Regions from separate parts of the Bacillus sp. VA15 genome, predicted to be linked through region 1. Evidence: predicted binding sites of a transcription regulator. Region 1 holds the regulator's gene; the other holds the start of a gene.
The links. Region 1 encodes LexA, which represses DNA repair genes until DNA is damaged. Its sites were predicted from a motif close to CGAACATATGTTCG; they were not measured.
Positions count from the first base shown of each region.

Region 2: a site for LexA is predicted at 8,147-8,160, ahead of uvrB (excinuclease ABC subunit UvrB). Genes of this name have one in related genera too.

Region 1 is NZ_JBVQPQ010000002.1:92,477-104,799, reverse strand. It holds gene AC0DBE_RS05735 (hypothetical protein) at 1-208, shown strand, start outside; gene AC0DBE_RS05730 (DUF4166 domain-containing protein) at 213-830, shown strand; partial or broken gene AC0DBE_RS05725 (YndJ family protein) at 830-2,465, shown strand; gene AC0DBE_RS05720 (hypothetical protein) at 2,558-2,872, shown strand; gene AC0DBE_RS05715 (poly-gamma-glutamate hydrolase family protein) at 3,107-3,865, shown strand; gene AC0DBE_RS05710 (YndM family protein) at 3,888-4,340, opposite strand; gene fosM (FosM family fosfomycin resistance protein) at 4,537-4,959, shown strand; gene AC0DBE_RS05700 (hypothetical protein) at 5,036-5,464, shown strand; gene lexA (transcriptional repressor LexA) at 5,859-6,476, opposite strand; gene yneA (cell division suppressor protein YneA) at 6,626-6,943, shown strand; gene AC0DBE_RS05685 (YneB family resolvase-like protein) at 6,962-7,615, shown strand; gene AC0DBE_RS05680 (DUF896 domain-containing protein) at 7,679-7,912, shown strand; gene tkt (transketolase) at 8,081-10,084, shown strand; gene sirA (sporulation inhibitor of replication protein SirA) at 10,239-10,685, shown strand; gene AC0DBE_RS05665 (YneF family protein) at 10,771-10,989, shown strand; gene ynzD (aspartyl-phosphate phosphatase YnzD) at 11,063-11,236, opposite strand; gene ccdA (cytochrome c-type biogenesis protein CcdA) at 11,456-12,163, shown strand; gene AC0DBE_RS05650 (response regulator) at 12,252-12,323, shown strand, end outside.
Region 2 is NZ_JBVQPQ010000007.1:31,266-43,588, reverse strand. It holds gene AC0DBE_RS16790 (DUF4097 family beta strand repeat-containing protein) at 1-1,025, opposite strand, end outside; gene yvlA (protein YvlA) at 1,050-1,376, opposite strand; gene AC0DBE_RS16780 (hypothetical protein) at 1,596-1,826, shown strand; gene hag (flagellin Hag) at 2,026-2,850, opposite strand; gene uvrA (excinuclease ABC subunit UvrA) at 3,203-6,076, opposite strand; gene uvrB (excinuclease ABC subunit UvrB) at 6,084-8,069, opposite strand; gene AC0DBE_RS16760 (CsbA family protein) at 8,254-8,484, opposite strand; gene AC0DBE_RS16755 (hypothetical protein) at 8,762-9,004, shown strand; gene AC0DBE_RS16750 (PEP/pyruvate-binding domain-containing protein) at 9,402-11,897, shown strand; gene AC0DBE_RS16745 (TetR/AcrR family transcriptional regulator) at 11,974-12,323, shown strand, end outside.

The DNA of each region.
Region 1 (12,323 bases):
AGCGGAGATAGGTATGGGTATTTTATGGCTGATTCCATTAAAGAGAAAATGGATCATTCATGCTGTACAGGCTTGTATCTTTGCTGGATTCGCTTTTCGAGGTTCCGAGATATTATGGATACTATTGAGTGTGTTTTCTGCGGCAAGTGGCGTTCTTAGTCAGCAGCTCCCCAGTGCCCGGCACACAAAACGAAAGAGAAAGAAGTGACATTGTGAGTTCGATTTATGAAAAAACGATCAAGAACTATCATTTACTGCATCCCAAGCTGCGAGAACGGTATCAATTAGACGAATCTCATACATTCAGCGGGACAGGAACGATGTCAGAAATAAGCGGAGGCTCTTTTCTGGTCAGAATGCTGTTAAAGCTGGGTGTTTTTTTCAGGTGCTTTTTTTCGGAAAGAGGCAAAAACATCCCATTTACCATTCAAAATAGAACTTGTCTTTTGAATCGGGAACATACTGGGATAGAATGGAATCGTACATTTTTCTTTAAAGGCAAAAAACGTTTCTTTGACGCGATCATGGTATACGACGAAAAAGAAGATAGAATACTTGATTTCTTCGGCAAACCTCATCTTCTGCTGTCTGTTTTAGCGTTCGAGGCATCTCCTGACGGCTCTCTAACCATTACAACGGGAAAGCAATGGCTATTGATATGCGGAAAAAGAATACCGCTTCCAAAATGGCTGACCGGTACATCCGCTGTTTGCGAAACGTTTGATGAAAGAAAGAATTGCTTCACCATTCAAGTGCATGTCCAAAATACAATTCTCGGCACTCTTTTCTTTTATAAAGGAATGTTTCAGGAAGAAGAGAGAGAATCATGATAAAACGAAATGGCATGATCAGTTCGCTTTGCTTTATAGGATTTCTTGCAGCGGAAGCACCTCATATATCAGTGGCAGAGGCACTTGTTTTGTTATCCATTCTTTTTTTTGTGCCGGGAATTTTTCTTTTTGTCTTTCAATCGCAGCTTCGGGCTGCTCCATTTCTGGAATCTGTGTTAATCCAATGCTATCCGGCAGCCGCTTTCTTTGCGGTGCTGGCTCTTGTGACAGACATCGGAGGTTTCGCGCTGATCTGGTGGATGTACACAGTTTTTATGGCGCTGTATGCGATCCTTCGTCTTTGGGAAACAAAGATACATAGAATCGAAGAGACATCAGTTCTGTTCGGGCTTATCTATTTGGCGGGAGGAGGTTTTTGGTTTTTTGCTTATGCTGCACATTTGCAGATAATGCAATTTGGCCCTCTCATCATTTTGCTGACTGCTGTCCACTTTCACTATTCAGCTTTTCTTATCCCGATCTTTAACGGCTTGCTCGGGAGAATCACCAGAAAAAATCGGATGTTGTACAGTTGGATAACATGGGTGATTTTGTTTTCGCCCCTTCTTATCGCGCTTGGCATCACATATTCAAAAACACTAGATGTCATTGCGGTTGGCATCTATATGGCGGCGCTTTATCTTCACGCATTTTTGGTGTTCACCACATCTTTTCGCAGCAAGACGGGGAAATTTCTTATTCGGTTCTCTTCTGCCGTTCTAATGATAACGATCTCTTTCTCGATGATTTATTCATTTGGTGTATTTCGGCAAGACGTTACACTGACCATTAATCAGATGATTTGGATTCACGGTTTTGTTAACGCGTTTTTTGTTATATTGCCCGCTCTCATAGGATGGAGAATAGAAGATCCGAAACCTTTTGATGCAGACAGCGTAAAGACATTCAGCCGTATCTACGGAAAAAGAAGGATTGGAAAAGACTTTTTAGCTAACATTCAAGCTGAAAATAACGTTCAGTACAGAGGGCTCGTGGATGATATGGGAAGCCTTCGATCAAAAGATTTTTCACCTGAAAAACTGGCGCCGTTCATTCTTTCGTTTTATGAACAAACCATTGATTATGATGTAAAAGCAAAAGTGACGTGGAGCACGTGGTTTCGGCCGCTTGCAATGGTTTACGAAAGGTTCAGCAGAAGAACCGGCCAAATCCATTTGTCGACGAACCCTGACTGGTATAGGATGTACAGCACGATAAAGGGTGTTCATTCGAAAAAAGACGGAAGAAAAAAAGTGCGTGCCTGGATCAGAACAAATGAAAAAAACGAAACCATTTTTACCGCTCTATATTCAGTATATCGTTCGAATGGAGAAGGGTATATGAACATTTCTCTACCGCTTCCATTCAGCAGTATGACAGGCATTTTAAAGCCTTATCATCATCGTGAGAAGCTGGTTTTGACAAGCCGGCGGAGAAAAAGCGGAGCCGGGGATGAGGGGATTTATCTGCAAACAAGAGCGGGAACTTGTCCGCTGCCTTTATCTGAAACCTTTCTGATAGAAGCTATACATGACAACAAGTTAACTGCTGTTCATCACATGTGGCTGTTTGGAATAAAATTTCTAACTGTACATTACATCATTACATATTGTCCGTCCAAATGAAAGAACCTAATACATAGAAGAGGATTCATCGGCCAGCTGTTTAATGATTAGATCTGCTACATTCCAATTCTGCGCCGCATCTAGACGGGAAAGGAAGGATTAATGATGTTTTATATCAGTTGTTTTCTGATTCTTTGGCTGGCTGCGGGATTTACAGTGGGAATGAAACAAGTGTATGTCGATCAGCTGTTTGATAAAGACGTAACCGAAAGACTGGAAAAAGAAGCGGATGATCATGGCCACGCTGACCGGATGATCAAACAGCGTGTCCTTTACATTGCAGCAGTGACATTAAGCGGGTTTATCGCTGTTTATTATGAAGTGAAAACAATCCCGCAAAGGCGAAAAATAAGAAAAATTGAAAAAAACATCATGAAACTGAATAAAGAAAATAAACGAAGAATGAAAAGAAAATAAAAATGCACAGGCCAAAGGGCAGGTGCGTTTTTTTTCTGTTTGATATGCGAATTGGGAAAAAGGTAGTTGGTACCAACTTACTTTTCATAAATTCAGAAATGGGAAGAACAGCGCCCGGGCCAATGGTATATAATATTGTGAATTTAACAAAAATTTAACAAGGAGGACGAGAAATTCGTGCTAAAGCCTCAAAGAAACCGACATCCTGTTGATTTGGACTTAGAGGCGGAGTAGATGAAACCGGCCAAAGTATCCCTGCTCCGCCGTTTGCTCCATTCCTTGAAGCATGTTGATTGTAACATAGCCAAACGTTTTCCATCAACTCTTAAAATTGTAAAATTATTGTTTATTTTTATGGTATTTACTCCGATTTCTTCAATATATGCTGAAGATGTATATCAGAATTTTGAGGAATTAAAAAACAATGAAGATCCTTCTGATTACGGCATTGTTACGAAAGAAACCGGCAGTCCTGTTCTTGTTTTAGCCATTCACGGAGGAGGTATTGAAGGCGGGACAAGTGAAATAGCGAGAGAGCTCAGCAAAGAGTACTCGATGTATTTATTTGAAGGCTTAAAATCGTCAGGAAACTCAGTGCTGCATATTACGAGCACGCATTTTGATGAGCCTCGGGCCCTGAAAATGACGGGAAGTCATGAATATGTCATTTCATTGCACGGATATGCAGAAGAAGATCAGCAGATCGAAGTCGGCGGTACAGATCGTGTAAGAGCGTCAGATTTAGTTGAAAAACTGCAAAATGCCGGTTTTCCTGCTGTATTGCTCGGTATGGACCATCCGCATGCAGGCGTAAGTCCGAATAACATCGCAAATAAATCAAAAACAGGTTTGAGTATCCAGTTAGAAATGAGCACAGGTTTTAGAAGATCTTTGTTCGGCGTTTTTTCTTTAAAAAGCAGATCTGTTACTCAAAATGAGAGGTTTTATGATTTCACAGAAGTGATGTCCCGTTTTATCAATAATAGCTACTGAAAAATAGGAGGCGCTAAGCCTCCTATTCCTCATGCTTCTCATTCGTAACGTCAGGAAACAGTTCGTCTGCGGCTTCTGTTTGATACTGCAGTGTGTTATCCCTGGCTGACAGTTCATTTCGGAAGGTTTCATCCAGCACATTTTTTAGCAAATACCGATGAAAAAAGTATTCAAAAACAGTAAGACAGAGGGCGGAAAGTAGAGCAGCTGCAAACGGTGGGAAATCATTTCTTGTTTGGGTTAAAACAAAGACCCAAAGAATAACGAATGAAAGTCCAAAGTCAGCCAATGAAGCTGTAATATTGTTTGTTCGCGGAAGGACGAGCATGTCACCGGATAGATAGGAAACAAAACCTAGGAAAAGTGCAATAAACATTACACTTAAAAAGGGCGCGTGATAGACTCTGTCCAAAATCACATATAAAAGGGCGAGAGTGAAAGCAACCTTTGAAGCAAGAGCAATGATATGTTTCATTTGACCACCTAAATTGTTATTTTTGAAGAAAACCCTTGGCTGTAAACAAATTATAAAAACATAAGTAATTCAATTCGACAATCATTATTTTAAACAATCCGATTTTGTTTACACTGGTATTTTTTGCTGACTGCATGAAACTTTTTTGGAAAAAAGTCGTACATATGGATGATCAGCTTTCAAGGGGGAATGATTTGTGAAGGTAAAAGGAATCAATCACTTATTATTTTCAGTTTCTCATCTGTATACATCGATTGATTTTTATCAAAAAGTGTTTGATGCCAAACTTTTGGTAAAGGGAAAAACAACAGCATATTTTGATTTAAATGGCATCTGGCTTGCGCTTAATGAAGAACCTGACATTCCGAGAAATGACATTAAGGCGTCTTATACCCATATTGCATTTACTATTGAAGATCAAGAGTTTGAGGAAATGTCAGCAAAATTAAAAACGCTTCATGTCAATATTCTGCCTGGCAGAGAACGAGATGAACGCGATCGAAAATCAATTTATTTTACCGACCCTGACGGCCACAAGTTTGAATTTCATACCGGAACCCTTCAAGACAGGCTTCGTTATTATAAACAGGAAAAAACGCATATGGATTTTTATGATTGAAACGACCTCTTTATATTACACAGAACATATACATAAATCTCATGTAGGGTTAAAATGTGGTAAAGGAGGGGTGTAATTGAAAATAAAAATCTTAGGCTTAACAGCAGTTTTGATGTGTTTTTTTGGCATTGGCAGTACCCATGTGTCAGCTTTAGATTTTGATCACAAAACAGACTTTATTTTAAATGACAGCACAAAATCGTTTGTTCTGGAAAATATCAGTGATGTCCCGGCGATCGACTATATTTTAGGCTATCAGTTTACGATCTTGGGAGCCAATACTTGTTCAGTTGAGATTAAACTTCAGCGAATGGGGCTTACGGGAGAATATACCACACTGAGCACGAAGCAATTCAGCGGCAGCTGGTTTGATTTTAGTGCTCAGGATAAGGTTTCTATCGATCCATTTCACCGATACCGTATATTAGCAGAAGAACACTCAGAAAACTGCACGAGTGTTCGGGTAAAGGGCAGTTATGGTATACAATATTTTCATTTTGATTGAAGCTCACGTTGATCAAGAGAAGTGAGCTGTTTTTTTAGAAAATGTTGAACCAACTACACTATGTACTAAATTTTCATTAAAATTCAATTACTGCCGCGCTCCTTACATAAACATGAAGCCACGTCATTCCACGACCTAAGAAAATGAAACATTTTTAAGGACATAACGTCTAATATTTTAAACGGACAATATTCAGATAAAAGTTTCCTGAAGGAAAGAAAATTTCTTGACTTCAACAATTGTTTGGTGGATAATTATGGTGTAAACATGATGTTCTTTTTCCTCCTATTCAGGCTCGCACCCATAAGTCAGGGCGAGCCTGCTTTTTTGTACAATAAACCCCCTCTCCATAAAGGAAGAGGGGGTTATTTCATGCATTTGATAGATCAATAGGTTAATGGACGGTTCTGAACACGCCAATCACTTTCCCTAGAATGCTGACATTCTGCAAGATGATAGGTTCCATCGTTGGGTTTTCAGGCTGTAAGCGAATGTGAGTATCCTCTTTATAGAAACGTTTTACCGTAGCTTCATCATCTTCTGTCATCGCAACTACAATTTCCCCGTTGTTCGCTGTATTTTGCTGTTTAACGATGACATAATCCTTATCGAGAATACCAGCATCAATCATACTGTCTCCCATAATCTCCAGCATAAACACATGCTCGTCCGGAGGAACCATACGGTCAGGAAGCGGAAAATATTCTTCAATATTTTCTACTGCTGTAATAGGAGATCCCGCCGTGACTTTCCCGATGACCGGTACATTAACGACCTGACTTTGCGGAATGTCTACTTCTTCATCAAGTATTTCTATTGCTCTAGGTTTTGTCGGATCCCGTCTGATCAGCCCTTTTGTTTCCAAACGGGCCAAATGGCCGTGGACAGTTGAGCTGGACGCAAGCCCAACAGCCTCTCCGATTTCTCTCACGGAAGGCGGATATCCTTTTGATTTAACCTCTGCTTTAATAAAACGGAGGATATCAAGTTGCCTTTTTGATAGCTTCGTCATTTTTCGCACCTCAAAACGTCGATTTTAAGAAGATTATAGCATGATTTTCCTTACAGTACAAACATAGGTTCGAAAAAACAATTGACAGAAACGTTTGTTCGTATATACTGAAATTATAAAAAAGCGAACAAACATTCCTGTTGGAGGTTATGATCATGAGTAAAGAATCTATTATTTTTGTCGGTCTATTCTCAGTGATTTTGAGCGCGGTTATCCTTTTGCTGTCATATACAAGCAGCGGTCAGGAACTTAATCAGTATGCTAAAATAGAAGTCCAGCAAGGCGACACACTTTGGTCAATTGCTGATCAGGTAGCAGATACAAAAAAGATAAACAAAAACGATTTTATTGAATGGGTAGCTGATAAAAATCATCTTCAGACGTCTGATATCCAGCCGGGAGATGAGTTGGTGATTCCATTGAAAAAGAAGCATCAGGATGCATATGAATTGGCAACTGTAAGATAGAGAGGAAAGATAGAAAAAATGAAAGCACTCATATATGCCCGCGTAAGCACAAATAAAGAACAGCAGGAAACTTCATTAAAGCGGCAGGTGGAGGAGCTAACGGCCATTGCAGCCGAGAACGGCATGGAAGTCGTCAAAGTGATTTCTGAAAAAGCCAGCGGATATGAAATGGATCGAGACGGTGTATTTGAGCTGCTTGATGAGATCAAGAATTCGGGAATTGATGTTATTTTGGTTCAGGATGAGACTAGGCTCGGTCGGGGAAATGCAAAAATCGCCCTGCTCCATTGTATCTACAGAGAAGATGTGAAAGTCTATACAACGGCTCACAGAGGTGAACTGGAGTTATCGGAGGCTGACTCGATGGTGCTGGAGATCGTCAGCATTGTGGAAGAGTACCAGCGGAAAATTCACAATATGAAAATCAAGCGGGGAATGAAGCGTGCAGTAAAAAACGGTTTTAAACCGCAAAAAAACCTGAAAAACCAACATGAAAACAGCGGAAAGGAAAGAATAGAGGTCCCAATCTCAGAGATCGTCCGCCTAAGAGCGAATAAACTGACGTTCGCAGAAATTGCCGCAACGCTAAGAGGGTTTGGCTATGATGTGTCTAAAGCGACCGTCCACCGGCGGTATCAGGAATACATAGAGAATGACGAGACAGCCGAGTGAATCAGTTGTAAAACTCTTTTTGATCTAGTACTATATAGACAAAATGCAATAAAGGAGTTTAACATGATTTCAAACGCTAAAATTGCCAGAATTAATGAACTTGCTGCTAAAGCCAAAGCTGGCGTTATGACAGAAGAAGAAAAAGCCGAACAGCAAAAGCTTCGTCAAGAGTACTTGAAAGGTTTTCGCTCTTCTATGAAAAACACGTTAAAAAGTGTGAAAATCATAGACCCAGAAGGCAATGATGTAACACCAGAAAAGCTAAAAAAAGAACAACAAAATAACAAACTTCACTAATATAAGAGGAATACGGAAATATCGTATTCCTCTTTTGCATATACTATAAGCAAAACTCTTATGTGACAAAATTCAACAAGTTTCTCTCAAATTTAAGCTGAAACAGTTGAGAAAAAGTCGTCAGACATTTATGATGTAAGGGTACAACACATAAGGAAGGGGATTTTTATGGATACAATTGAAAAGAAATCAGTTGCTACCATTCGCACACTGTCAATAGACGCTATTGAAAAAGCAAATTCTGGTCACCCAGGGATGCCAATGGGGGCCGCTCCAATGGCATACACGCTGTGGACAAAATTTATGAACGTAAGTCCGGCAAACCCTGGCTGGTTTAACCGTGACCGTTTTGTTTTATCTGCTGGACACGGATCAGCACTTTTATACAGCATGCTTCATTTAAGCGGGTTTGATCTTAGCATCGAAGATCTTAAGGGATTCCGCCAGTGGGGCAGCAAAACACCTGGACATCCTGAATTCGGACATACTGCTGGTGTTGATGCGACAACAGGTCCGCTCGGCCAAGGAATTGCCATGGCGGTCGGAATGGCTATCGCTGAACGCCATTTAGCAGAAACTTACAACCGCGATTCATTTAACGTAGTCGATCATTATACATACAGTATTTGCGGTGATGGTGATTTAATGGAGGGCATTTCTTCCGAAGCTGCTTCACTCGCAGGCCATCTTCAGCTTGGCCGTCTGATCGTATTATACGATTCTAATGACATCTCTCTTGATGGAGATCTCGACCGTTCATTCTCTGAAAACGCAAAACAGCGTTTTGAAGCAATGAATTGGGAAGTTCTTTATGTTGAGGATGGAAACAATATCGAAGAATTAACAGCGGCTATCGAAAAAGCACGCCAAAATGAAAAGAAACCTACATTAATTGAAGTGAAAACGACTATCGGTTTCGGTTCACCTAACCGTGCTGGCACATCCGGTGTTCACGGTGCTCCGCTTGGTAAAGAGGAAAGCAAGTTAACAAAAGAAGCTTACGCGTGGACATATGAAGAAGATTTCTACGTACCGTCAGAAGTATATGAGCATTTTGCTGCAGTGGTTAAAGAATCAGGCGAGAAAAAAGAACAAGAATGGAATGCTCAATTCGCTAAATATAAAGAAGTTTATCCTGAACTTGCTGAACAGCTTGAGCTGGCAATCAAAGGAGAGCTTCCGAAGGACTGGGATCAAGAGGTTCCTGTTTATGAAAAAGGAAGCAGCCTGGCATCCCGTGCCTCTTCCGGTGAAGTTCTCAACGGACTTGCGAAAAAAATTCCATTCTTTGTCGGAGGATCTGCTGACCTAGCGGGATCAAACAAAACGACAATTAAAAATGCCGGTGATTTTACAGCGGTTGATTACTCAGGCAAAAACTTCTGGTTCGGTGTTCGTGAATTTGCGATGGGTGCAGCCTTAAATGGTATGGCGCTCCATGGCGGACTGCGTGTATTCGGCGGAACTTTCTTTGTCTTCTCTGATTACCTGCGTCCGGCAATTCGCCTTGCAGCGTTAATGGGTCTTCCTGTCACTTATGTCTTCACACATGACAGTATTGCGGTAGGTGAAGACGGCCCGACGCACGAGCCTGTTGAACAGCTTGCTTCACTCCGTGCGATGCCTAATCTTTCCTTGATCCGTCCTGCAGACGGAAATGAGACAGCGGCAGCATGGAAGCTTGCAGTGCAAAGCACTGATCAGCCAACAGCGCTAGTATTGACACGCCAAAACCTTCCTACGATTGACCAAACTGCTGAAGAAGCATTGGCAGGAGTGGAAAAAGGAGCATATGTCGTTTCTAAATCTAAAAACGAAACACCTGACGCTCTTCTTATCGCTTCAGGCTCTGAAGTAGGTCTTGCGATTGAAGCACAAGCTGAATTGGCAAAAGAAAATATCGATGTTTCTGTTGTCAGCATGCCTTCAATGGACCGTTTCGATAAACAATCTGTTGAATACAAAAACTCTGTCCTTCCTGCAGATGTGAAAAAACGTCTTGCGATTGAGATGGGCGCATCATTTGGATGGGGCAAATACACAGGGCTTGAAGGAGATGTGCTCGGCATAGACCGATTCGGTGCATCTGCTCCTGGCGAAACCGTCATCAATGAATACGGCTTCTCAGTTCCAAACGTAGTGAACCGAGTTAAAGCATTACTCAATAAGTAAAAGTCTTTTAAAGAGGATGAGTCAAATCATCCTCTTTTTCTTGTTTATCCGACAAAAATAGTATTGGCTGTTTAACAGTAATAGACAATTCTTTCTTTTCTTCTTTTGTATAATAGAGAGCAAATGAAATGCTGCTGGAAAAGGGGATGAAAAGATGGAACGTCACTACTATACGTACCTGATAAAAGAGGAGTTTGCTAATCACTATTTCGGGCGGGAATCGGTTATGTTTGAGCTGTTTCAAGATTATCATTGGACAAGCCTGACAAAGCAGCAGTATGAAATGACAGAGAAACAGATTCAATATATTACACAGCCAATCCCGATTCTACATATGCATCAGCGGTTAAAAATGAATTTACACAATACGGATTACAGGCAGCTAGATTATATTTATAGATTAGCTTTGCCGAAAGCAAAAGGCCACGCGACGTTTATGATGAAGGAGCACATGATAGAATTAGTGGCTTCGGGGGATTACGAGGCAGAAACGATTTTCTTTGAGGTGTTGAGAAAAGTAAGCCCTTGCTTTCTGGCTATGGATTTTAATTCGAAGCGTTACGGATGGCTAAATCCGGTGAAAGAAAGAAATTTTGTCTAAAACCGAAGAAAAAGAGATGTAAATGTTGTATAATAGCTTTTGGTTTAGTACACTTTAAACTAGACAACATGAAGGAGGAAATAAAATGACTTTATGGGTTGGCATCCTAGTGGGCGTAGTTGCATTGCTCATAGGTGTTGCACTCGGGTTTTTTATTGCTCGTAAATATATGATGAGCTACCTTAAAAAGAATCCGCCTATTAATGAACAAATGTTACGCATGATGATGATGCAAATGGGAATGAAACCTTCTCAAAAGAAAATCAATCAAATGATGAAAGCCATGAATAATCAAACGAAATAATACGTAAAGATTATGATATAGAGAAACATGGTTATAAAATAAAAAACCCTTATACGGGTTTTTTATTTTGCAATCATTCATCACCCGCTACTGCTCTAAGGCGCTGCTTTTGATATTGTATGAGAAGATGGTCAAGCTCCTGACTGAGCTCTATCGTAATATGAGATGTCATTCCGTTCGCCATGACAATTTGCAGCAGCTCTGCTCTTTTTTTTTCAATTTCATTTAATAGATGCTCTCTAATCACAGGGATGTATCCTTTCATACATTAGATCTTCAAAGTGAATGTTTATATTATATCCATATTTATACTAATTTTCAAATGAGAAGGAGTACAATATCTCAATGTCAAATTAAATTATATAAGTTTTTTCTGTAAATAGAAATCCTTCAAGTGAAAGTGTTAAAAAAATGAAATGATTTTGTCATAACTTGAAGGAATGTCAAATCATGAAGGGATGATGACATGGGAGACGTGAATTATTTTTTGACATTCGGAGCGGGATTTTTATCCTTTATTTCGCCTTGCTGCCTGCCGCTTTACCCAGCTTTCTTGTCATATATTACAGGGGTCAGCATGGATGATGTGAAAACAGAAAAGCTGCTGCTGCAGAAAAGAAGCTTGTTTCATACTTTGTGTTTTTTGCTTGGCTTTTCAGTCATTTTTATCGCTTTAGGCTATGGAACATCTTTTGTTGGCAGCCTGTTTAGGGATTATCACGATGCAATTCGGCAAATTGGAGCGTTGCTTATTATTTTGTTCGGTTTCATTACGCTCGGCGTGTTCCGGCCTGAGGCTATGATGAAAGAGCGGAGAATCCACTTTAAGCATAAACCAAGCGGGTTTTTAGGTTCCGTCTTAATTGGAATGGCATTTGCGGCGGGATGGACGCCATGTACCGGTCCGATATTAGCTGCTGTTATCACACTTGCAAGCACAAATCCAGGCTCAGCGGTGCCGTACATGATGTTATATGTACTCGGTTTTGCTGTTCCGTTTCTTTTATTGTCTTTCTTTATCACAAAACTGAAGTGGATAAGAAAGAACCAGCTTTTGATCATGAAAGCAGGCGGCGTTTTGATGATTGTGATTGGTGTGCTGTTATTCTTTAATTGGATGAGCCTGATCATTATTTTGCTGTCGGATCTTTTTGGAGGATTCACTGGTTTTTGACGGTAAATTACTTTCGTACTACTACTAGTCCTTTTGTTTTTGGTACAATAAGACTATTATCTGTGGAAATCGATTGTTGGAGGGGAATATGACAAGAGTTTTAGTTGTAGACGACGCCAAGTTCATGAGGGTGAAAATCAGAGAGATCTTGGAAGAGGCA
Region 2 (12,323 bases), on a different contig from region 1:
GCCTGATTTGAAGTGAACAACATTTCTTTTTGAATGGTATCATTTTTTTCTTTCAGCATCTCAACATCCATTAATTCATGGGACAACGAACCAAGATTGCTTTTTAGCTCTGCCTTCACTGCAAGATCGTCCGGAATCGAAAGCTCCACATTTCCAGTTGTCGTTTTGGTATAAATGGAGCGGCAGTCAGAGTCTGTTACGTGAATCGCAATATTTCCGTTAAAGCTTTGAACGTCAATGGATTCGCTTCTCCCACGGAGATCGATCAATCCGTTAATGGTTTCCGCTTCTATCGTGCCACAGCTGTGGCTGGCAAGCTTAATTTGCCCGTTGGCCGTTTCGGCTGTGGCTTTTTCGGCTGTTAAATGCGAGAACGACAGCACGCCGTTTGTCGTTTTCGCCGAGAACTCTTTTACATGTAAATGTTCCCCTCTGACCGGCCCATTAAACAGCTTCACCCGAATCTTATCATACTCCTTCTGGGGAATATATAAAGTCACATTGGTTTTCATTGTTTTCTTCTCAGTACGGATAAAAAACTTATTTCCTTTGATTTCACATTCAATATGCTGAAGAAATGCATGTCTCGCCGCATCCTGGCTGTCAGCGCGATATACCTTTGCCTGGCATTCCGCTCTGATATCCTCGTCTTCCCAAGGGACGATATTCACGCTGCCGTTGGCAATTTGAAGCTCAACACTAGAGAAGTCAGTATCTTTAAATTGAAAAATGTGCTGAACATCATACGCATGGCCAAAGTTCAAATCAAGGTCAACTTCCTTGACCTTTTTCACAGCGGAATCAATCCAATCAAACAGCTTGGCTCCTAAAGACGGCTTGCTGCTTTCTTTTTTTTCTGCTGTAAACGGCTCTTCCTCGTCATGTACATGAACTGAGAGCGCTGTGATTTTTTCTTCTTTTTCCTTGTAGTCGCTGTCAAGTTTTTCAATCAGTGTCAAAGCCTCTTGTGCTGTAAGCTTTCCTTCCTCAACAAGCTTAAGGATTCGTTCCTTTTCTTGCTTCATGACGATCTCCTCCCCATTGTCTACTTATGCTGCACGCAGCACCTTAATGCCCTGAATCACATTCCAAATCATAATGCCAATAACAACTAAGAAATAAATAACTGCTCCCCCAATGATCACAAATACAGGCAGCAGGCTGTCTCCATCAATGGCAATGGCTCCGCCCAGAAAAGCGATAAAAAGGACCAGCCAGCCGGCAAAAGGAACAATGTGAGAAATAAGAGAACGTATCGCATGGCGTTTTGTTTCTTTCTCATCTACAACAAAATAAGCGACAATCGGCACAATGATTGGCGCAATGAACACACTGAAATAGCAAAGTGATGCAATAATAGCTTGATTACGGTTCAATTCATTCCACACTCCTATTGTGAATTTTACCCATGACAAAAGATCAAGGACGTTTTACTTATATATACGTTTAAAACGTCAGCAGGTTTCAAACTCATTCTTTAGACATGCTCCGATTTACGGAAATTGGATTTTAAAAAGTTTTAGAAGTAGAATCCTCTGGCTGTACCGATTACAATATGTAAAAAGCTTACGGCAATCAAGGAGGCTGGACAAGCAATGGAGAAAGACCCCAGTGACCATACAGTAACACAGGAATCGGTGTTAAAGCTGATTCGTGAACAAAAAAGAATGAATCGTGAAATGATCGCTGAGCTTGAACAGATCCACGGACCTCTTCCGATCTCTCACGATATTCAATACATAAAAGTACTGCTTGACAGCAGCAACACGCATATCGTTCAAGATTTAATGAGTGTAAGTAAGCAGCTGTATAAGAAGACTTTGTAATTGCGGAAAAAGTTGCATTCATTATAACTGAAATCAAGCTAAAGGTTAGATGACAATATCTTGCCTTTTTTTGTTTTAAAGAAACAAGTGACTCCCTGGCTGTCACACAATGATTGTAACAAAAAAAGCTTGCCGGCATATCCAACTAATGGACCTGTCGGCAAGCTGTGACTATCAGAAATATATAGCCGTTCAGAAATTAACGTAATAATTGAAGTACGTTTTGCGGCTGTTGGTTAGCTTGAGCAAGCATAGCTTGAGAAGCTTGAGAAAGAATGTTGTTCTTTGTGAACTCGCTCATTTCTTTAGCCATGTCAACGTCACGGATACGAGACTCAGCAGCTGTCAAGTTTTCACTAGATGCGCCTAAGTTGTTGATAGTGTGCTCTAGACGGTTTTGTACCGCACCGAGTTTAGCACGTTGTTTTGACACATTGTTGATTGCAGTATCAATACTTTCAAGTTGAGTATCAAAAGGAGTAGTAGGAAAATCTTTTACATTAAGTGTGTCTACTCCTAAAGCATTTGCTGACATGCTGTCAATGTTAACTGTAAGCTGTTGGCCAGCATTTGCACCAATTTGGAAAGTGAAACCATCAGTTTCAGTTCCATCTAATAACTTTTTGCCGTTGAACTCAGTACGGTTTGAAATGCCGTCAATTTCTTCAATAAGTGCATCCATTTCATCTTTAATTGCACCAAGATCTTCTGCTTGCTGTGTACCTGTGTTTCCTGCTTGAACAGTAAGTTCACGCATACGTTGAAGGATCGCATGAGTTTCAGTCAATGCACCCTCAGCTGTTTGGATAAGAGAGATTCCGTCTTGAGAGTTTTTAGAAGCCATTTCTAAACCTCTGATTTGTCCTCTCATTTTTTCAGAGATCGCAAGACCCGCTGCGTCATCTCCCGCACGGTTGATACGAAGACCTGAAGAAAGTTTCTCCATGTTCTTTTGTGCTGCACCGTTGTTTGAAGATAAACGGTTCAGTGTGTTAAGTGCTGCGATATTGTGGTTAATTCTCATGTGTAAAATACCTCCATGTGTATTTGTTTTTGAAATCAAAGACTTCCTTTTCTTTGATTTCTGGCGTATGAGATCCCAGTAAAGCTTCTAACTTATGTAGATCCGGTAATTGATTAAGGATAGATTCAAATCCCTTAATAGGACTTTTTTGCTTAATATGGAAAACATCATCCGCCTTTCAATTCATTTATCGGTAGCACTTTGTAAATGTTTAGGCATTTTCCCAAAGAAATTTTCCCCATTTTAAAAAGACTATTCTAAACTATCACACAAAAACCCTAAAGAAAAAGCTTGCCTGCTAAGCCCGAGGATGGACTTGCTGACAAGCTGAATTCCCTCTGAAAAGAGGGTTTTAAGATGTTGCCGTTTCTTTCGCTTCCAAGAGCGATGTCATGCGTTTTTTGTCACGCTCCATAACAGGCTTCAAATAACGGCCTGTATACGATTCTTCCACTTCAGTGATTTCCTCAGGCGTTCCTGACGCGACAATGGTTCCGCCTCCGGCTCCGCCTTCTGGCCCCAGATCGACAATGTAATCCGCCGTCTTAATGATATCAAGATTGTGCTCAATGACGAGTACTGTATCTCCATTGTCAACCAAACGCTGAAGCACGACAAGGAGTCTGGCGATGTCGTCGACGTGCAAACCTGTCGTCGGCTCGTCTAAAATGTAGAGCGTACGCCCCGTTGAGCGTTTGTGCAGCTCTGATGCAAGCTTCACACGCTGCGCTTCTCCGCCCGACAAGGTTGTCGCTGGCTGACCGAGCGTAATATAACCTAAGCCAACATCAAAAAGGGTTTGGAGCTTACGCTTGATTTTCGGGATATTTTCAAAGAAAGAAAGAGCATCTTCAACCGTCATATCAAGCACATCAGAGATGCTTTTTCCTTTGTACGTCACTTCAAGCGTTTCACGGTTATAGCGTTTGCCGTGGCACACCTCGCACGGAACATACACGTCAGGAAGGAAGTGCATTTCAATTTTAATAATCCCGTCTCCGCGGCAGGCTTCACAGCGCCCGCCCTTCACGTTAAAGCTGAAACGGCCTTTTTTATAGCCGCGGACCTTCGCTTCATTTGTCTGCGCGAATACATCCCGAATGTCATCAAACACACCGGTGTATGTCGCAGGGTTGGATCTCGGCGTTCTTCCAATTGGCGCCTGATCAATATCAATGACTTTGTCTAAATGATCCAAACCTTTAATCTCTTTATGGCTGCCGGGCTTCGCCTTCGCTTTATGAAGCTTTTGCGCCAGCGCCTTATGCAAAATTTCATTGACGAGAGTACTCTTTCCTGAGCCGGAAACCCCTGTAACCGCTGTGAACGTTCCAAGCGGGAACTTGGCATTCACTTTTTTCAGGTTGTTTTCTGCAGCGCCTTTAATTTCAATGTAACGGCCGTCCGGCTTTCTTCTTTCAGGTGGCAATGGGATGAACTTTTCCCCCGATAAATAGCTGCCCGTTAATGAATTTGGATCTTCCATCACTTCTTCTGGCGTACCCGCAGCCATCACCTGACCGCCGTGAATGCCGGCACCAGGTCCAATATCTATTAAATAATCGGCTGCCATCATCGTGTCCTCATCGTGTTCGACAACAATCAGCGTGTTCCCAAGGTCTCTCATATTTTTCAGAGCGCTGATCAAGCGGTCGTTATCACGCTGATGCAGGCCGATAGACGGTTCATCTAAAATATAAAGCACACCGGATAAGCGCGAGCCGATTTGCGTTGCCAGCCTGATGCGCTGCGCCTCTCCCCCGGACAATGTTCCCGCTGCCCTGCTCAATGTCAGGTAATCAAGGCCGACTTTGTCCAGAAAGCTTAAACGCTCCACAATTTCACGCAAGATCAAATTGGCAATCTGCATATCCTTCTCAGAAAGGGTAAGGCCTTTGAAGAAAGCAAGTGCGTCGGCTACAGACTGCTCGGTAATTTTTCCGATGTGGCGGCCGTCAATCAGTACGGCAAGCGCCTCTTTCTTTAACCGATAGCCTTTGCATGTCGGACAAGACTTCTGAGACATATACTGCTCCATTTGCTCACGGATGAAATCAGAGCCTGTCTCCTTATACCGTCTTTCAATATTGCGCAATACGCCTTCAAATTGAATTTCGCCTTCACGGATTTGCCCAAAATCATTTTCGTAACGGAAATAAATCAGGTCGTCTCCGCTGCCGTACAGCACTTTATCCAGCTGATGCTGCGGCAGATCTTTTACTGGCACGTCCATATCAATCCCATAATGGGTGCAGACCGCCTCAAGAAGCTGCGGATAATACTGTGAACTGATCGGTGTCCAAGGGGCGACCGCATTCTCCTTTAATGACAAATCTTGATTGGGGATGACGAGATCCGCATCCACTTCAAGCTTCATTCCGAGACCGTCACACGTCGGACACGCTCCGAACGGGCTATTGAACGAAAACAACCGCGGCTCAAGCTCACCAATTGAAAAACCGCAGTGCGGGCAGGCATGATGCTCACTAAACATCAGCTCTTCCTCACCGATGACATCAATCATGACCCGCCCTTCACCTAAACGAAGCGCCGTTTCCAATGAATCTGACAGACGGGCCGTCACACCTTCTTTCACCACAATCCGGTCAATGACAACCTCAATCGAATGCTTTTTATTCTTTTCTAATTCAATATCATCAGAAAGCTCAGCCATTTCGCCGTCAATTCTGACTCTGACATAACCTTGTTTTCTGATCTGGTCAAGGACTTTGACATGGGCGCCTTTACGGCCCGATACGATCGGGGCCAGCACCTGAAGCTTCGTCCGTTCCGGGTATTCCAGAATTCTGTCGACCATTTGCTCGATGGTCTGCGATGTAATCTCAATTCCGTGCTCCGGACAATGAGGCTTCCCTACTCTCGCATACAAAAGACGCAGATAATCATAAATTTCAGTTACCGTACCGACAGTAGACCTCGGATTGCGACTCGTGGTTTTCTGATCGATGCTGATGGCGGGAGACAGCCCCTCAATCGCATCGACATCCGGCTTATCCATCTGTCCTAAAAACTGGCGGGCATAGGCAGACAATGACTCGACATACCGTCTCTGCCCTTCTGCATATATGGTATCAAAGGCAAGGGAGGATTTCCCTGATCCGGACAAACCCGTAACAACGACAAGCTGATCTCTTGGAATCGTTACATCGATATTTTTCAGGTTATGCGCCCGGGCTCCCTTCACCTCTATCCGATCCATAGCCATTTGTTCATCATCCTTCCGCTTTTAGCTCTAAAAGTAAATCGCGAAGCTCCGCGGCTCTTTCAAAGTCAAGCGCCTTGGCTGCTTCCTTCATTTCGTGCTCCATCTGTTCAACGACTTTCTGGCGTTCTTTCTTCGTCATTTTCGACAGCTTCGGCGCGGCTTTTGTTTTGTATTCCGCTTTATCCTCAGCTGCTACTGTGGCACGAATGACATCGCGAATTTCTTTATTTATCGTTTTTGGCGTAATGCCGTGCTCTTCGTTAAATCGCTCCTGCTGCTCGCGGCGGCGTTTTGTTTCATTAATCGCAATTTCCATAGACTTCGTCATTTTATCTGCGTACATAATGACGCGGCCTTCTGAGTTTCTTGCTGCCCGTCCGATGGTCTGGATCAGCGAACGCTCAGAACGAAGGAAGCCTTCCTTATCCGCATCCAAAATCGCAACGAGAGATACTTCAGGAATGTCGAGCCCTTCCCTCAGCAGGTTGATGCCGATAAGCACATCATGCTTGCCGAGACGCAGATCACGGATAATTTCAATCCGTTCAAGCGTCTTAATCTCTGAATGCAGATAGTTTACTTTAATGCCGATTTCCTTTAAATAATCGGTCAGGTCTTCTGACATTTTTTTCGTCAGGGTTGTCACGAGCACCCGTTCATTCCGCTCAATTCTTGCTTGAATTTCACCGATCAAATCATCAATCTGGCCTTCAATCGGACGCACATCAATCAGCGGGTCAAGAAGCCCTGTCGGACGGATGATCTGCTCGACCATTTCATCCGTGTGCTCAATCTCATACGGCCCTGGCGTTGCTGATACATACACGATATTGTGCATATGCTTTTCAAACTCTTCAAAACGGAGCGGACGGTTATCAAGCGCTGACGGAAGCCGAAAACCGTGATCCACGAGTACCTGTTTCCGCGCCTGGTCTCCGTTAAACATGCCGCGCACCTGAGGAATTGTCACATGCGACTCATCCACCACGATCATAAAATCGTCAGGAAAATAATCAAGAAGCGTATACGGTGTTGAACCTGGAGGCCGAAGCGTCAAATGTCTTGAATAGTTTTCAATGCCGGAGCAGAAACCCATTTCCCGCATCATTTCAAGATCATATCTTGTCCGCTGCTCTAAACGCTGCGCTTCAAGCAGCTTGCCGTTTTCATGCATGACCTTCAGCTGCTCCTCAAGCTCTTTCTCGATATTTTGAATCGCTTTCTCCATTTTCTCGGCCCGCGTTACGAAGTGGGATGCCGGGAAAATCGCGACATGATCACGGTCGCCGAGAATTTCTCCTGTCAAGGCATCCACTTCTCGGATCCGCTCGATTTCATCTCCGAAAAACTCGACTCTGATACAGTGTTCATCACGGGATGCCGGGAAGATTTCCACTACATCTCCGCGCACACGAAATGTACCGCGCTGAAAGTCGATATCGTTGCGGGCATATTGGATGTCTACAAGCTTTCTGAGCAGCTCGTTGCGCTCAATTTCCATTTCAGACCGCAGTGACACGACCATTTCCCGGTATTCTTCAGGCGAACCGAGACCATATATACAAGACACACTCGCAATAATAATGACATCTCTCCGCTCAAACAGAGACGATGTTGCGGAGTGTCTTAATTTATCTATTTCATCATTAATACTTGCGTCTTTCTCTATAAACGTATCCGTTTGAGGCACATACGCCTCCGGCTGATAATAATCATAGTAGCTGACAAAATACTCGACAGCGTTGTTCGGAAAAAATTCCTTGAACTCACTGTAAAGCTGTCCGGCGAGGGTTTTGTTATGGGCAATGACAAGCGTCGGCTTATTGACTTCTTTAATCAAATTGGACACCGTAAATGTTTTGCCCGTTCCTGTCGCCCCCAGCAGAGTCTGATGCTTCTTGCCCTCCTGAATTCCTTTTACAAGTTTTTCAATAGCTTTCGGCTGATCTCCCTGGGGCTGATATTTCGAGACTAACTCAAAGCGATCTTTCACAAAATAAGCCTCCGTTTCTTTAACGAAATCTTCCTATAGATATAGTAACACAATGGAATGCAAAATCACTAAAAATACGAACTAAAGTTCGGTGGTTTTTTATTTCCAGCTGTTTTCGTGTATAAAAAACCTGCTTTTAAAACGTAAAAGCAGGAATTCAGTCTTTATATTCATTATGTCCGATTTATTCTTCTTTTTTCTCAGCAGCTTTTTTGGCCATATAAAGCCCGCCAGCCACAAGAGACACAACATCCAATCCTACAATAAAATACGTTTCTGTATAGCCTTTTAAATAAGAGGCAAACAGCAATGCAGCTGTTAGAGCGATCGCCACATAATGATTAAAGGTGACTCTTGTAAAAAGAACAACGAGCATAAAAGGGAAAAACAATGCAAAAACGGCTTTTGTAATCAACAAAAACCCTCCTCAGGGATTCTTCATCTCATCTGATTATAGTAAAAAATGAAGAATCGGACAATCGTGCAATCGTTCCCTCTTTCTACACCATACCCTTTTTCAGCCAAAATCAATCACTATATTTGCGCTTTGGTCCCAGTCAATAGAAACATCAATAGATCAAACAATGATAAATAATAGAATGGAATGATTCACAAGATAAACAAGCAGAGTTATATAGTATGGTTGTAGATCTGGGCAGTTCAATACAAAAATGGACAGGGAGTGGACAAATATGAAGTTCAAGTTCGTTACATATGTTTCAACAGCAGCGGTACTCCCCGGTCTCCTTATGGCATCACAACCTGCTTTTGCAATCACAAGTCTAGCTGATAAAAAAAAAGTTCAGCCCTCGAAGTTCTTCTCGATAATCATTATAGATGGAAGCTTCAGACGGCTGCCGATGAAGAATGGTTCCTTTGGACAATTGTTATCCAAACTGAAGATCATGGCCAAGGAGGAACTTACTCTCGATTAAGAAGTCCGGAGAACGTGTGTATATGAGGCTGAAATCCCATGATGGCGACTACAGCACAATAAGCAACTATGATTTCACTTATTCCATAAAGTAAGAACATATATGAATTTACATGAGTGCCGCTGTTCCAATCAGCGGCACTTTTTTTATTAAAGCATGCCCGCCGCCAGATTCCGAGAATATAAGAAAAATAGGCATACAGCACCAGCCTGGCCCCATTTTTCATGATAATATAACTAACTTAACTATTCATTTTATTTAGGGCTTTCTGCGTTTGACAGCATTTTCCTGAAAACCTACAATTGAATGATAGTGTTTACTATCATTTTTTAAACACAGGCTCCGTCATAAAAAGACTAGAGAGAAAAACAAAATGAAGGAAAGAGGGGTTTCAAATATGTATTCTGTAATATTTCGCCAAGCAGAAGAGTCCAGCCAGCTTGCTGGAGCAAAAGGCATGAACTTGATTAAATTGACCAAACACGGTCTTCCTGTTCCGGACGGGTTTATTATTCAGACGAATGCGCTCGCCCGTTTTATGGAGGATAACCAGCTTCATGAAACTAGCGAAAACATCGAAAGCGGGATCATCGCCGGAACGTTTTCTGAAGAACTGAAACATGAGCTGACAAGTTCCTTCTACAAGCTGAGAGAATCATACCAATCCGTTGCCGTGCGTTCTTCATCTGCCTCAGAAGATTTAGAAGGCGCTTCATTCGCGGGTCAATATGAAACCTACTTAAATATTAAAACAGAGGAAGAGTTTCTCACTAAAGTGAAAGAATGCTGGGCCTCATTTTTCTCTGGCCGAGTCAGCAGCTATAAGAAAAAAATGAATAACCAAATCGCAGAGCCGTTAATGGGAGTTGTCGTTCAGGGCCTGATCGATTCAGAGGTATCAGGTGTTATTTTCAGCCGTAATCCTGTTACCCATGATGATAGAGAGCTATTAATCAGCGCCAGCTATGGTTTGGGGGAAGCTGTCGTTTCGGGAAGTGTCACCCCAGACACATTTATAGTCAATAAATCTTCGTTTGAAATTCAGAAAGAAATAGGTGCAAAGGAAATCTATATGGAGTCTGCAGCAGAAGGAATCACAGAAAAAGAAACGAGCGAAGATATGCGCAGCCGTTTTTGCCTTGCAGATGAACAAGTAATTGAACTGACTGAAATCACGAAAAAAACCGAAGACCTGTACGGATATCCAGTCGATATAGAATTCGGAATCGCTGATCATCAAGTATACCTTCTGCAGGCCCGCCCGATTACAACCATTGATCAGGACAAAAAGGAAGCAGAAGAAGAACGCAGCTTCATGATTACAGACGCTGATATGAATGATTTCTGGCTCAACATGGAGTCAAATATTGAAGGTCCGGTGAGCCCGTTATTTTCATCCTTGATCGTACCGGCATTGGAGTATGGCTTAAAGAAGAGCATGCAAAAGTTCCCGATTGGTGTTGTTGTTGACGAAGTAAAACTTTATCGCGGGCACATTTATTCCAAAAACCAAGGCGGACAACAGCCACCTTCTAAAGACTGCGGCAAAGAGCTTTTTCCAATATTATCGGAGCGTATGTATGACATCATCAATCACACATACCTCCCATTTTATAGAACGCTTGACCAGCTCACACAAACTGAGCATACTGCAGAAAGTGCACTAGATGCTTTTCAAAAATTAAAGGCTTTTTATCTCACGGCTTATGAGGAGCACTTCAATATCGTTTTTCCGCAAGTTCTTCTAACAAACAAATTGCAAGCGATGTACCAACATATTCAAGGAGAATCCCAAAACGCTCATTTTTACGAGATGCTGACAGGCAAAATGAACAAATCACTGGAAACAGACCGCCGCCTGTGGCTATTTTCTGTTGAAGTTCAGGAAAACCCGAATCTGCTGTCCATTTTTGAAAACACCAAGCCGGAACAGCTGCAGGAAAAAATGGAACAAACAGATGAGGGCAGACACTTCCTGAAGAACCTCCATGAATTTTTACAGGAATACGGATGGCGATCTGTAAAGAGCCATGATCTGATTCAAGAGACCTGGGCAGAAAATCCGTATTATGCCCTTGCCAATATTCAAAATTATGTCCGCAATGGCTATCATTTTGACAATGAATTTCAGAAAACGAAAGAAAAACGAGAGAAATTATACAATGAATTCTTGAAAAACATAAATGATCCCGATTTACGGAAAGAATTTGACCGTTATTATCAGTGGACGTTGAACGCTGCAAATATAAAGGATGATCATCACTTTTATATTGACGCCATGCTGGATGCCAAGGCGAGAGTCTTTTTGCTTAAGGTAGGTGAATTGTTGGCGGAAAACGGTGTCATTCAAAATTGTGAAGACCTTTGGTTCTTATATGATGATGAAGTGGAAAACGCGCTTCTTCACCCTGTATCCCTGCAAGAAAAGGCTGAAAAACGCAGACAGACCTTTCACGAGTATGAGCTTGCTCAAGCCCCTGCCTATCTCGGCACTCCGACAAAAGAACAGCTCAAAGCTGCAGAAGAAATTGTCGGCGCTGTGATAGAGGATGAAAAAAACACGGAGAATCATATTTTTGGCATTGCTGCATCAAGCGGCATTGCAACAGGTCCGGTCAAAATCATTCGGGACGCCAGTGAATTTTCTCAATTCGAGCCTGGGGATGTCCTCGTTTGCAAAATGACCACACCGCTATGGACCAGCCTGTTCCAAGACGCAAAAGCAATTATTACAGATACAGGCGGCATTTTGTCTCACGCTGCAATCATTGCTCGCGAATACGGCATTCCCGCCGTTCTCGGCACACGTACAGCAACGGAAAGACTTCGGGACGGTGACATCATCACTGTTGATGGAAGCAACGGCAAAATCACAGTTGTCAGCCGGGCCTGATGCGTCCTCCCTCTTTCTTATACAAGCGGGGCAGGTGTATACTTGTCCTGCCAGTATATTCGTGAGGTGAAACGTATTGAGACCGACAAACAAGAGAATCCTTGACGCTGCCATGCAGCTGCTTGTCAAAAAAGGATATCGCGCAACGACTACAAAAGAAATTGCAGAAAAAGCAAATGTAAGTGAAGCGACGATTTTCAGGAATTTTAAAAACAAACAGGGACTAGTCGAGGCTTTGCTTTCTCAGCATTCTCCAAACAGAAGCAGCATTCTGGAACAAACTGAAGGCGATTTGTACAAAGACCTGCTTCATATCGGAACCTGTCTCTTAGAGGAGCTGGAACATAGAAAAGATATCATTAAAATCAGCTTTCGTGAACCGGCCATGTTTCAAGATGTCATCAACCACGTAACAGAATATCCCCA